DNA from 2 places in the Sutcliffiella sp. NC1 genome. Region 2 is predicted to be linked to the other one. Evidence: a T-box and tRNA genes for the amino acid it is inferred to sense, from the RefSeq annotation. Region 2 holds a T-box; the other holds one or more tRNA genes.
What was found. A T-box is a leader RNA that pairs with one kind of tRNA and senses whether it is charged. The one in region 2 lies ahead of leuS (leucine--tRNA ligase), so its partner is inferred to be a tRNA-Leu.

Region 1 (6,041 bases), 1.2 Mb from region 2:
ACTTATATTATCTAGTTTTCAAAGAACATGGCTACTGACTTCAATCACATCGTGATTAGCTTCGTAGCTTACTTTCATGCTGCTCTTGCTGCTTAAGGAATCCATCATCGTGGATTTCACTTGCAGACGCAAGCGCAATATTAATAGAGAGAATGATCTCTCAAAACTAAACAAAACAATGAGCGTGATTTTCCTTAGAAAGGAGGTGATCCAGCCGCACCTTCCGATACGGCTACCTTGTTACGACTTCACCCCAATCATCTGTCCCACCTTAGGCGGCTGGCTCCAAAAGGTTACCCCACCGACTTCGGGTGTTACAAACTCTCGTGGTGTGACGGGCGGTGTGTACAAGGCCCGGGAACGTATTCACCGCGGCATGCTGATCCGCGATTACTAGCGATTCCGGCTTCATGTAGGCGAGTTGCAGCCTACAATCCGAACTGAGAACGGTTTTATGGGATTGGCTCGACCTCGCGGTTTTGCTGCCCTTTGTACCGTCCATTGTAGCACGTGTGTAGCCCAGGTCATAAGGGGCATGATGATTTGACGTCATCCCCACCTTCCTCCGGTTTGTCACCGGCAGTCTCCTTAGAGTGCCCAACTGAATGCTGGCAACTAAGAACAAGGGTTGCGCTCGTTGCGGGACTTAACCCAACATCTCACGACACGAGCTGACGACAACCATGCACCACCTGTCACTCTGTCCCCCGAAGGGGAACACTCTATCTCTAGAGGTGGCAGAGGATGTCAAGACCTGGTAAGGTTCTTCGCGTTGCTTCGAATTAAACCACATGCTCCACCGCTTGTGCGGGCCCCCGTCAATTCCTTTGAGTTTCAGTCTTGCGACCGTACTCCCCAGGCGGAGTGCTTAATGCGTTAGCTGCAGCACTAAAGGGCGGAAACCCTCTAACACTTAGCACTCATCGTTTACGGCGTGGACTACCAGGGTATCTAATCCTGTTTGCTCCCCACGCTTTCGCGCCTCAGCGTCAGTTACAGACCAGAGAGTCGCCTTCGCCACTGGTGTTCCTCCACATCTCTACGCATTTCACCGCTACACGTGGAATTCCACTCTCCTCTTCTGCACTCAAGTCTCCCAGTTTCCAATGACCCTCCACGGTTGAGCCGTGGGCTTTCACATCAGACTTAAGAAACCGCCTGCGCGCGCTTTACGCCCAATAATTCCGGACAACGCTTGCCACCTACGTATTACCGCGGCTGCTGGCACGTAGTTAGCCGTGGCTTTCTGGTTAGGTACCGTCAAGGTGCGAGCAGTTACTCTCGCACTTGTTCTTCCCTAACAACAGAGCTTTACGACCCGAAGGCCTTCATCGCTCACGCGGCGTTGCTCCATCAGACTTTCGTCCATTGTGGAAGATTCCCTACTGCTGCCTCCCGTAGGAGTCTGGGCCGTGTCTCAGTCCCAGTGTGGCCGATCACCCTCTCAGGTCGGCTACGCATCGTTGCCTTGGTGAGCCGTTACCTCACCAACTAGCTAATGCGCCGCGGGCCCATCTGTAAGTGTTAGCCGAAACCAACTTTCAATATAGTACCAGGAGGTACTATATATTATCCGGTATTAGCTCCGGTTTCCCGAAGTTATCCCAGTCTTACAGGCAGGTTGCCCACGTGTTACTCACCCGTCCGCCGCTAACTTCTTTAAAGCAAGCTTTAAAGATGTTCGCTCGACTTGCATGTATTAGGCACGCCGCCAGCGTTCGTCCTGAGCCAGGATCAAACTCTCCGTAGAGTATTTGATTGCTCAAAATGTTTGCTGACACTATCGTCAATTTATTGTTTGGTCGATTCATAAAAAACCGACTTACACGCTATTGTTTTGTTTAGTTTTCAAAGAACATTTTGGTGGAGCCTAGCGGGATCGAACCGCTGACCTCCTGCGTGCAAGGCAGGCGCTCTCCCAGCTGAGCTAAGGCCCCATAAGTTAATTCATTTAAATTATAATCTGGTCGGGAAGACAGGATTTGAACCTGCGACCCCTTGGTCCCAAACCAAGTGCTCTACCAAGCTGAGCTACTTCCCGTGAATGGCGCGCCCGAGAGGACTCGAACCCCTAACCTTTTGATCCGTAGTCAAACGCTCTATCCAATTGAGCTACGGGCGCTATTCTTCTTTTTAAAAATGGTGCCGAGGACCGGAATCGAACCGGTACGGTAGTCACCTACCGCAGGATTTTAAGTCCTGTGCGTCTGCCAGTTCCGCCACCCCGGCAACTTTTCGTGGAGCGGAAGACGGGATTCGAACCCGCGACCCCCACCTTGGCAAGGTGGTGTTCTACCACTGAACTACTTCCGCTAATATTTACTTATGCGGGTGAAGGGACTCGAACCCCCACGTCAAAGACACTAGATCCTAAGTCTAGCGCGTCTGCCAATTCCGCCACACCCGCGTAGATGGTGTGCCATGAAGGACTCGAACCTTCGACCCTCTGATTAAAAGTCAGATGCTCTACCGACTGAGCTAATGGCACTTAATTATTATTCTGCCTAAATCTTAATACTACTGTAAGAATAATGCTATTCGAAGAAGTATTTGCTTTAGACGTCCATGCCTCAGGATGTCACTTCAAGTAGCAGCTCGGCATGTACGCTGAAGCTAATGCTTCGTAGCTTATTCCGACGTGCTCTACCGACTGAGCTAATGGCACTAGCTAATGGCACTAAAGATGGTGCCGGCGATAGGAGTCGAACCCACGACCTACTGATTACAAGTCAGTTGCTCTACCAACTGAGCTACACCGGCATATATAACTTAAATGATTAATAGTTATGGTGGAGGATGACGGGATCGAACCGCCGACCCCCTGCTTGTAAGGCAGGTGCTCTCCCAGCTGAGCTAATCCTCCGTTATAACAGCCTGGCAACGTCCTACTCTCGCAGGGGGACAGCCCCCAACTACCATCGGCGCTGAAGAGCTTAACTTCCGTGTTCGGTATGGGAACGGGTGTGACCTCTTCGCCATCATTACCAGACTATTTGATTGACAAGAATAATTATATTCACTTTTCATAAAAAATCAAGTGTTTTTTTATTCTTTCAAAACTAGATAATATATTTTCATCAAGATCATTCGTATCGTTCATTTAAATTGGTTAAGTCCTCGATCGATTAGTATTCGTCTGCTACACGTGTCGCCACGCTTCCACCTCGAACCTATCAACCTGATCATCTTTCAGGGATCTTACTAGCTTGCGCTAAAGGAAATCTCATCTTGAGGGGGGCTTCATGCTTAGATGCTTTCAGCACTTATCCCGTCCGCACGTAGCTACCCAGCTATGCCTTTGGCAAGACAACTGGTACACCAGCGGTGCGTCCATCCCGGTCCTCTCGTACTAAGGACAGCTCCTCTCAAATTTCCTACGCCCACGACGGATAGGGACCGAACTGTCTCACGACGTTCTGAACCCAGCTCGCGTACCGCTTTAATGGGCGAACAGCCCAACCCTTGGGACCGACTACAGCCCCAGGATGCGATGAGCCGACATCGAGGTGCCAAACCTCCCCGTCGATGTGGACTCTTGGGGGAGATAAGCCTGTTATCCCCGGGGTAGCTTTTATCCGTTGAGCGATGGCCCTTCCATGCGGAACCACCGGATCACTAAGCCCGACTTTCGTCCCTGCTCGACTTGTAGGTCTCGCAGTCAAGCTCCCTTGTGCCTTTACACTCTACGAATGATTTCCAACCATTCTGAGGGAACCTTTGGGCGCCTCCGTTACTCTTTAGGAGGCGACCGCCCCAGTCAAACTGCCCACCTGACACTGTCTCCCGAGCCGATAAGGCTCGCGGGTTAGAATTTCAATACAGCCAGGGTAGTATCCCACCGACGCCTCCACCGAAGCTAGCGCTCCGGCTTCTCAGGCTCCTACCTATCCTGTACAAGCTGTACCAAAATTCAATATCAGGCTACAGTAAAGCTCCACGGGGTCTTTCCGTCCTGTCGCGGGTAACCTGCATCTTCACAGGTACTATAATTTCACCGAGTCTCTGGTTGAGACAGTGCCCAGATCGTTACGCCTTTCGTGCGGGTCGGAACTTACCCGACAAGGAATTTCGCTACCTTAGGACCGTTATAGTTACGGCCGCCGTTTACTGGGGCTTCGGTTCAAAGCTTCGCGCCGAGGCGCTAACCTTTCCCCTTAACCTTCCAGCACCGGGCAGGCGTCAGCCCCTATACTTCGCCTTACGGCTTCGCAGAGACCTGTGTTTTTGCTAAACAGTCGCCTGGGCCTATTCACTGCGGCTCTCTCGGGCTTTAACACCCTAACAGAGCACCCCTTCTCCCGAAGTTACGGGGTCATTTTGCCGAGTTCCTTAACCAGAGTTCTCTCGCTCACCTTAGGATTCTCTCCTCGCCTACCTGTGTCGGTTTGCGGTACGGGCACCATATTCCTCGCTAGAAGCTTTTCTTGGCAGTGTGGAATCAGGAACTTCGGTACTATATTTCCCTCGCCATCACAGCTCAGCCTTTAGGATAAGCGGATTTGCCTACTTATCCAGCCTAACTGCTTGGACGCACATATCCAACAGTGCGCTTACCCTATCCTCCTGCGTCCCTCCATCGCTCAAACGGAATGAGGTGGTACAGGAATATCAACCTGTTATCCATCGCCTACGCCTTTCGGCCTCGGCTTAGGTCCCGACTAACCCTGAGCGGACGAGCCTTCCTCAGGAAACCTTAGGCATTCGGTGGAAGGGATTCTCACCCTTCTTTCGCTACTCATACCGGCATTCTCACTTCTAAGCGCTCCACCAGTCCTTACGGTCTAGCTTCAACGCCCTTAGAACGCTCTCCTACCACTGTTCGTAAGAACAGTCCGCAGCTTCGGTGATACGTTTAGCCCCGGTACATTTTCGGCGCAGAGTCACTCGACCAGTGAGCTATTACGCACTCTTTAAATGGTGGCTGCTTCTAAGCCAACATCCTGGTTGTCTAAGCAACTCCACATCCTTTTCCACTTAACGTATACTTTGGGACCTTAGCTGGCGGTCTGGGCTGTTTCCCTCTTGACTACGGATCTTATCACTCGCAGTCTGACTCCTGAGAAACAAGTCTTTGGCATTCGGAGTTTGACTGAATTCGGTAATCCGATGAGGACCCCTAGTCCAATCAGTGCTCTACCTCCAAGACTCTTTACTCAAGGCTAGCCCTAAAGCTATTTCGGAGAGAACCAGCTATCTCCAGGTTCGATTGGAATTTCTCCGCTACCCACACCTCATCCCCGCACTTTTCAACGTGCGTGGGTTCGGGCCTCCATTCAGTGTTACCTGAACTTCACCCTGGACATGGGTAGATCACCTGGTTTCGGGTCTACGACCACGTACTATGACGCCCTATTCAGACTCGCTTTCGCTACGGCTCCGTCTCATCAACTTAACCTTGCACGTAATCGTAACTCGCCGGTTCATTCTACAAAAGGCACGCTATCACCCATTAACGGGCTCTAACTACTTGTAGGCACACGGTTTCAGGATCTTTTCACTCCCCTTCCGGGGTGCTTTTCACCTTTCCCTCACGGTACTGGTTCACTATCGGTCACTAGGGAGTATTTAGCCTTGGGAGATGGTCCTCCCAGCTTCCGACGGGATTTCTCGTGTCCCGCCGTACTCAGGATCCACTCAAGAGAGAACGAGGTTTCAACTACAGGGTTTTTACCTTCTATGACAGACCTTTCCAGGTCGCTTCGTTTACCCCGTTCTTTTGTAACTCCGTATAGAGTGTCCTACAACCCCAAGAGGCAAGCCTCTTGGTTTGGGCTAATTCCGTTTCGCTCGCCGCTACTCAGGAAATCGCGTTTGCTTTCTCTTCCTCCGGGTACTTAGATGTTTCAGTTCCCCGGGTCTGCCTTCCATACCCTATGTATTCAGGTAAGGATACTACTCCATTACGAGCAGTGGGTTTCCCCATTCGGAAATCTCTGGATCAAAGCTTACTTACAGCTCCCCAAAGCATATCGGTGTTAGTCCCGTCCTTCATCGGCTCCTAGTGCCAAGGCATCCACCGTGCGCCCTTAATAACTTAACCA
Region 2 (6,041 bases):
AGTAAGTTTATTCGTTGTTGCGTTTTCCGTTTACCCGATGGCTATTAGTCTATTTAAACAAGCAAATTTACCAAGAAGATTTATACCAGCAGCGTTAGCGTTTGGTTCGGTTACGTTTACGATGACATCGGCTGGTTCTCCAGAAATTCAAAACTGGATTCCGATTGAACATTTAAACACAAGCCCATATGCAGGATGGGAAGTTAGTTTAATTGTTGCTGTATTTATGATGATTTTCGGTTACTGGTGGTTAAAACGAATGATAACAAAGGCAATTTCTCGCGGGGAGAAATTTGAATCACGTGAAAGTGATCCTGTGATGGATAAAGAGAGAGCACTGCCAAACCCGTTTGTTAGTATGATTCCGTTAGGTGTAGTATTAATAATTTCATTTATATTCCATGATGACTTAAAGCAATCAGCACTTATTATTGCGTTAACTGGTGGAGTAGTTTCTACTTATATACTTGGAAGAAAATATTTTAAGTCGTTTTGGGATGCAGTTTCTGCTGGAACGATGGGAGCATTAATCGCAATTGGTAATACTGCAGCTGTTGTTGGATTTGGTGGGGTAGCTCAAAAAGTTCCTGCCTTTGAAGTGGCTGTTAATGCAATGACTAGTATACCTGGTAGTCCGTTAATTGGTGGAGCCATCGCAGTAAGTGTAATTGCCGGTATGACTGGTTCTGCTTCGGGTGGGCAAGCAATTGCATTACCGATTTTAGCTCCACATTATTTAGATATGGGTGTAAATGCAGAAGCACTTCACAGAACTGTTGCGATTTCTTCGGGGGCTCTTGATTCTTTACCACATAACGGATACGTCGTTACAACGGTCCGTGCTATTTGTGGGGAGACACACCAAGCAGCATATGGGCCAGTCGCCGCAGTAACTGTAATCGTACCATTAATTGGATTAGCGATGGCAATTGTATTATTCTCGTTAGGTTTAGGGATTTAAGAAAGAGGTGCATCTAGTGGTAGAAAATAAAGTTGTCGTAATAACAGGAGGCGCACAAGGAATAGGATTTGAAATCGGTAAACACTTTGCGGAAAATGGAGCAAAGGTAGTTTTAACAGATATGAATGAACAGCGTGTAAGAGAAGCTAGTGAATCATTAAATGAAAAAGGATTAATTACAACTAGCTTTCGTTGTGATGTTACGAAAGAAGAAGAAATTATTCAAGTTATTGAGGGCACTGTTCAACAATTTGGGAGAATTGATATATTTATTAATAATGCAGGATTACAGCATGTGGCTATGCTTGAAGAATTCCCAACAGAAAAGTTTGAGTTATTAACGAAAGTAATGTTAATTGCACCATTTATGGCAATTAAACATGTATTTCCTACAATGAAAAAACAACAGTTTGGTAGAATTATTAATATGGCTTCTATAAATGGATTAGTAGGATTTGCGGGTAAAGCAGCCTATAATAGTGCAAAACATGGAGTTATTGGTTTGACAAAAGTTGCTGCACTAGAAGGAGCTGCGCATGGGATAACTGTTAATGCATTATGTCCAGGGTATGTTGATACGCCTTTAGTTCGGAATCAATTAAAAGATTTAGCGACAACTAGAAATGTAGAACTAGAGAAAGTACTAGAGGAAGTCATTTATCCGTTAGTTCCTCAAAGAAGATTACTTACTGTTCAGGAAATTGCGGATTATGCCATGTTCCTATGTAGTGATGCAGCTAAAGGGATTACAGGTCAAGCGGCTGTTATTGATGGTGGTTATACGGTACAATGAAGATGGGCGGTGGTTCTTTATGAGCCACCGCTATTTATTTCTTTAAATATATGGGGAGAAAGACTAGTGGAGACAAAACGGTGCTATTTTACTTTGATTACTTTAGATGATTATTATGATGTTAAGTCACTTTATACGAATAATAAAGTTAGAAAATATTTAGGTGGAGCTATTAAAGAAGAGAAATTCGATCGCATATTTCCATGCATGGTACAAAAAGCTACACATACGTGGGTAGTTAAAGAGAAAAAGACGGAGCAATTTATTGGATTAATAACACTTGATCGGCATCATAATGGAATAGATACAGAAGTTTCATACCTACTTTCACCTCGACAATGGGGAAAAGGTTATGCCTGTGAAGTAGTAAAAGAAATGATTACCTTTGCCTTCGAAAATTTAAAGCTTCCTAGACTAGTAGCGGAAACACAAACTGCAAATGAAGCATCATGCTATTTGCTAGAAAAGTTAGGAATGAATCACGAAAAAACGGTTACTAGATTTGGTGCAGAACAAAGAATATACGCAATTTATCCAGAAAAGGGATAAAGGCAGCCATAAGTGGGAACTATATTTTTAGGCAATTTAATTAATTGTCGAAGAAAGTGTTGCAGTTTTATGTAATATTCTATACAATACAAATTAAACTCAAACTTTAAATATTACGTTGAAAAGGAATAGTAGTGGACGAAAACGAGCATAGAGAGTTGACGGGTGGTGGAAGTCAACAACGAGCGTTCATGAACTCGCCTTGGAGTAGCAAGTGTGAAACCTACTTACAGGAAGTAATGCTTTGCCGTATCGTCCGCGTTAAGGATTTGAGCGAGCATAGATACATTCTATGTTAATGTGGGTGGTACCGCGGGAAGTGTATATACATAATACCTCTCGTCCCTTTTAGGGATGAGAGGTTTTTTATTTTTTTTTATCCCGGTGTAACCGTCCGTAAAACTCTTAAGATTTTTACGGACGCAAACACACCGATAAGTTCACTAATAGGAGGAATGTAAAATGTCATTTCAACATCAAGACATAGAAAAAAAGTGGCAGCATTATTGGGAAGAAAATAAAACGTTTAAAACAACAGAAGATTATTCAAAAGAAAAGTTTTACGCATTAGACATGTTTCCATATCCATCAGGAGCTGGATTACACGTAGGCCATCCAGAAGGATATACAGCAACAGATATTCTTTCTCGTATGAAGCGCATGCAAGGTTACAACGTTCTACATCCAATGGGGTGGGATGCGTTCGGTTTACCAGCAGAGCAGTATGCACTTGATACCGGTAACGACCCTGCTGAATTTACGGAGCAAAATATTAATACGTTTAGAAGACAAATTAAAGAGCTAGGATTCTCTTACGATTGGGATCGCGAAGTTAATACAACAGATCCAAACTTTTACAAATGGACACAATGGATTTTCCTTAAGCTATATGAAAAAGGATTAGCTTACGTAGATGAAGTACCTGTTAACTGGTGTCCAGCATTAGGTACAGTTCTTGCAAACGAGGAAGTAATTGATGGGAAATCTGAGCGTGGCGGTCACCCGGTAGAGCGTCGTCCAATGAGACAATGGATTTTAAGAATTACGGAATACGCTGACCGTCTATTAGAAGATTTAGAAGAACTAGACTGGCCAGAAAGTTTAAAAGATATGCAACGTAACTGGATTGGTCGTTCAGAAGGAGCGAACGTTCATTTTTCTATTGATGGTTACGATGAACAGTTTACAGTATTTACAACTAGACCGGATACACTATTCGGTGCAACGTATGCTGTATTAGCTCCAGAGCACTCTTTAGTTGAAAAAATTACAACATCTGAGCAAAAAGAAGCAGTAGAAGCTTATATCAAAAGTGTCCAAAGCAAAAGCGATTTAGAGCGCACTGAACTTTCTAAAGAAAAATCAGGTGTATTCACGGGAGCATATGCAGTAAACCCAGCAAACGGAGAGAAGTTACCGATTTGGATTGCTGACTATGTTTTAATTTCATATGGTACAGGTGCGATTATGGCAGTACCAGCCCACGATGAGCGTGATTACGAATTTGCAACAAAATTTGAGCTTCCAATAATCGAAGTAGTTGCAGGTGGAGACGTAACGAAAGAGGCTTATACTGGTGATGGAGATCATGTGAATTCTGATTTCTTAAATGGATTAGGGAAAGAAGAAGCGATTTCTAACATGATTGAATGGTTAGAAGCAAACGGTAAAGGGGAAAAGAAAGTTTCCTACCGCCTGCGTGATTGGTTATTTAGTCGTCAACGTTATTGGGGTGAGCCGATTCCAATTATTCATTGGGAAGATGGTACAATGACAGCTGTTCCTGAGGAAGAATTACCGCTAGTACTACCGAAAACGACGGAAATTCGTCCTTCTGGTACGGGGGAATCTCCACTAGCAGCTATTGAAGATTGGGTGAATGTTGTTGATCCAGTTACAGGTAAAAAAGGCCGTCGTGAAACGAACACAATGCCTCAATGGGGCGGAAGCTGCTGGTACTATTTACGATATATTGATCCGAACAACAATGAACAATTAGCAGATCCGGAAAAACTAAAGCATTGGTTACCTGTCGATATTTATATTGGAGGAGCAGAGCACGCAGTACTTCACTTACTATATGCTCGTTTCTGGCACAAGTTTTTATACGATATCGGTGTAGTTCCAACGAAAGAGCCGTTCCAAAAGTTATTCAACCAAGGAATGATCTTAGGAGAAAATAACGAGAAAATGAGTAAATCAAAAGGAAACGTTGTAAATCCTGACGATATTATTGAAAGTCATGGCGCAGATACCCTACGTCTATATGAAATGTTTATGGGACCATTAGACGCATCTATCGCTTGGTCTACAAATGGATTAGACGGATCACGCCGTTTCCTTGATCGTATATGGAGACTATTTATTGATGATAACGGTAAGCTTAGTCATAAAATTGTTGAACATACAGAGGAAGACTCGTTAGAAAAGGTATACCATGCGACAGTGAAAAAAGTGACAGAAGACTTTGAAGGACTTCGTTTCAATACAGCTATTTCACAAATGATGGTTTTCATGAACGAAGCATATAAAGTAGATAGTATTCCGAAAGAATACGTAGAAGGCTTCGTTAAACTTCTATCGCCGATATGTCCTCATATTTCAGAAGAGCTTTGGGAAAAGCTAGGCAATGAAGGAACGATTACGTATGCTGCTTGGCCAACTTTCGATGAGTCAAAGTTAGTTGAAGATGAAGTAGAAATCGTCGTTCAAATTAACGGTAAGCTAAAAGCAAAACTGAATGTACCAGCTGACGCTTCTCGAGAAACGATGGAGGAAATCGCACTTTCAGATGAAATAATTAGTACTCAACTTGAAGGGAAAACTGTTCGAAAAGTAATTGCAGTACCTGGAAAATTAGTGAACATCGTAGCGAACTAAAAAAGCAGAATGGCTCGCTCAGCGGTGACAAGCACAAGGAAAAGTCTGATAGAAGGTCGCTTAATTGACCTTCGTGCCCTCGTGTTGCGATCCCTTGAAGCTGGATAAAGCGCAGGCAGCAGCTGCATAATATAGAAAAAGAAAAGTCTTTAAAGCAAGTGGGAAAACGAGTCGTTGTTTCCCACTTGTTCTGTTTTTATGTAGAGAAATTGCTTAGTACCAGCTAATTTTGAAATCGGTTGGCGCAAAAAGAGTGTTCAATTGGCACAAAAGTTGACCTTGCTGGCAAAAGCTAGTCCAGCAGTTGACTCGAAAAGAGGCATGTAAACAAAACTACTCCTTTTTCTATTTAAAGCCCATACATTGCAAAACATTTTTATTTTTATTACACTGTTTTTAGTTAAAAAGAAAAGTGAGGTACTAACAATGACAGATATTCCAGTAATTACGGCTGAAGAATTAAAAGCAAAGCTAGAAAAAGGGGAAGAGCTTTTATTAGTAGATGTTCGTGAAGACGAAGAAGTTGAAATGGGGATAATACCTCAAGCGAAGCATATAAAAATGGGAGACATTCCCGAAAGCTTAGCTCAATTTGAAAAGGATAAAGAGTATATTTTCATTTGTCGTTCTGGACGTCGTAGTGAAAATGTATGTGCATATTTACAAGACCAAGGCTATAAAGTCCGCAACATGGTTGGTGGAATGCTTGATTGGGAAGGCGAAGTAAAATAACAGTAGAAAATGAAAGCAGAGTATTCGCTTATTAGAATGAACTCTGCTTTTTGTTGCTTTATAGTAAGTACTAACTAGGTCAGTAATTTTTGGACAAGTACTTACATTAAGAGCTATTGTAGTAGA

Region 1: it encodes a tRNA-Leu, which carries the amino acid that the T-box ahead of leuS (leucine--tRNA ligase) is inferred to sense. The anticodon was not compared.

Annotation. Positions count from the first base shown of each region.
Region 1 covers NZ_CP115153.1:97,224-103,264, reverse strand. The annotation lists rRNA gene O1A01_RS00540 (16S ribosomal RNA) at 199-1,750, opposite strand; tRNA gene O1A01_RS00535 (tRNA-Ala) at 1,862-1,937, opposite strand; tRNA gene O1A01_RS00530 (tRNA-Pro) at 1,965-2,041, opposite strand; tRNA gene O1A01_RS00525 (tRNA-Arg) at 2,046-2,122, opposite strand; tRNA gene O1A01_RS00520 (tRNA-Leu) at 2,141-2,229, opposite strand; tRNA gene O1A01_RS00515 (tRNA-Gly) at 2,239-2,313, opposite strand; tRNA gene O1A01_RS00510 (tRNA-Leu) at 2,327-2,407, opposite strand; tRNA gene O1A01_RS00505 (tRNA-Lys) at 2,413-2,488, opposite strand; tRNA gene O1A01_RS00500 (tRNA-Thr) at 2,685-2,760, opposite strand; tRNA gene O1A01_RS00495 (tRNA-Val) at 2,788-2,863, opposite strand; rRNA gene rrf (5S ribosomal RNA) at 2,873-2,989, opposite strand; rRNA gene O1A01_RS00485 (23S ribosomal RNA) at 3,106-6,040, opposite strand.
Region 2 covers NZ_CP115153.1:3,869,354-3,875,394, reverse strand. The annotation lists gene O1A01_RS20125 (GntP family permease) at 1-961, shown strand, start outside; gene O1A01_RS20120 (3-hydroxybutyrate dehydrogenase) at 978-1,754, shown strand; gene O1A01_RS20115 (GNAT family N-acetyltransferase) at 1,821-2,303, shown strand; T-box leader at 2,413-2,653, shown strand; gene leuS (leucine--tRNA ligase) at 2,766-5,183, shown strand; gene O1A01_RS20105 (rhodanese-like domain-containing protein) at 5,610-5,915, shown strand.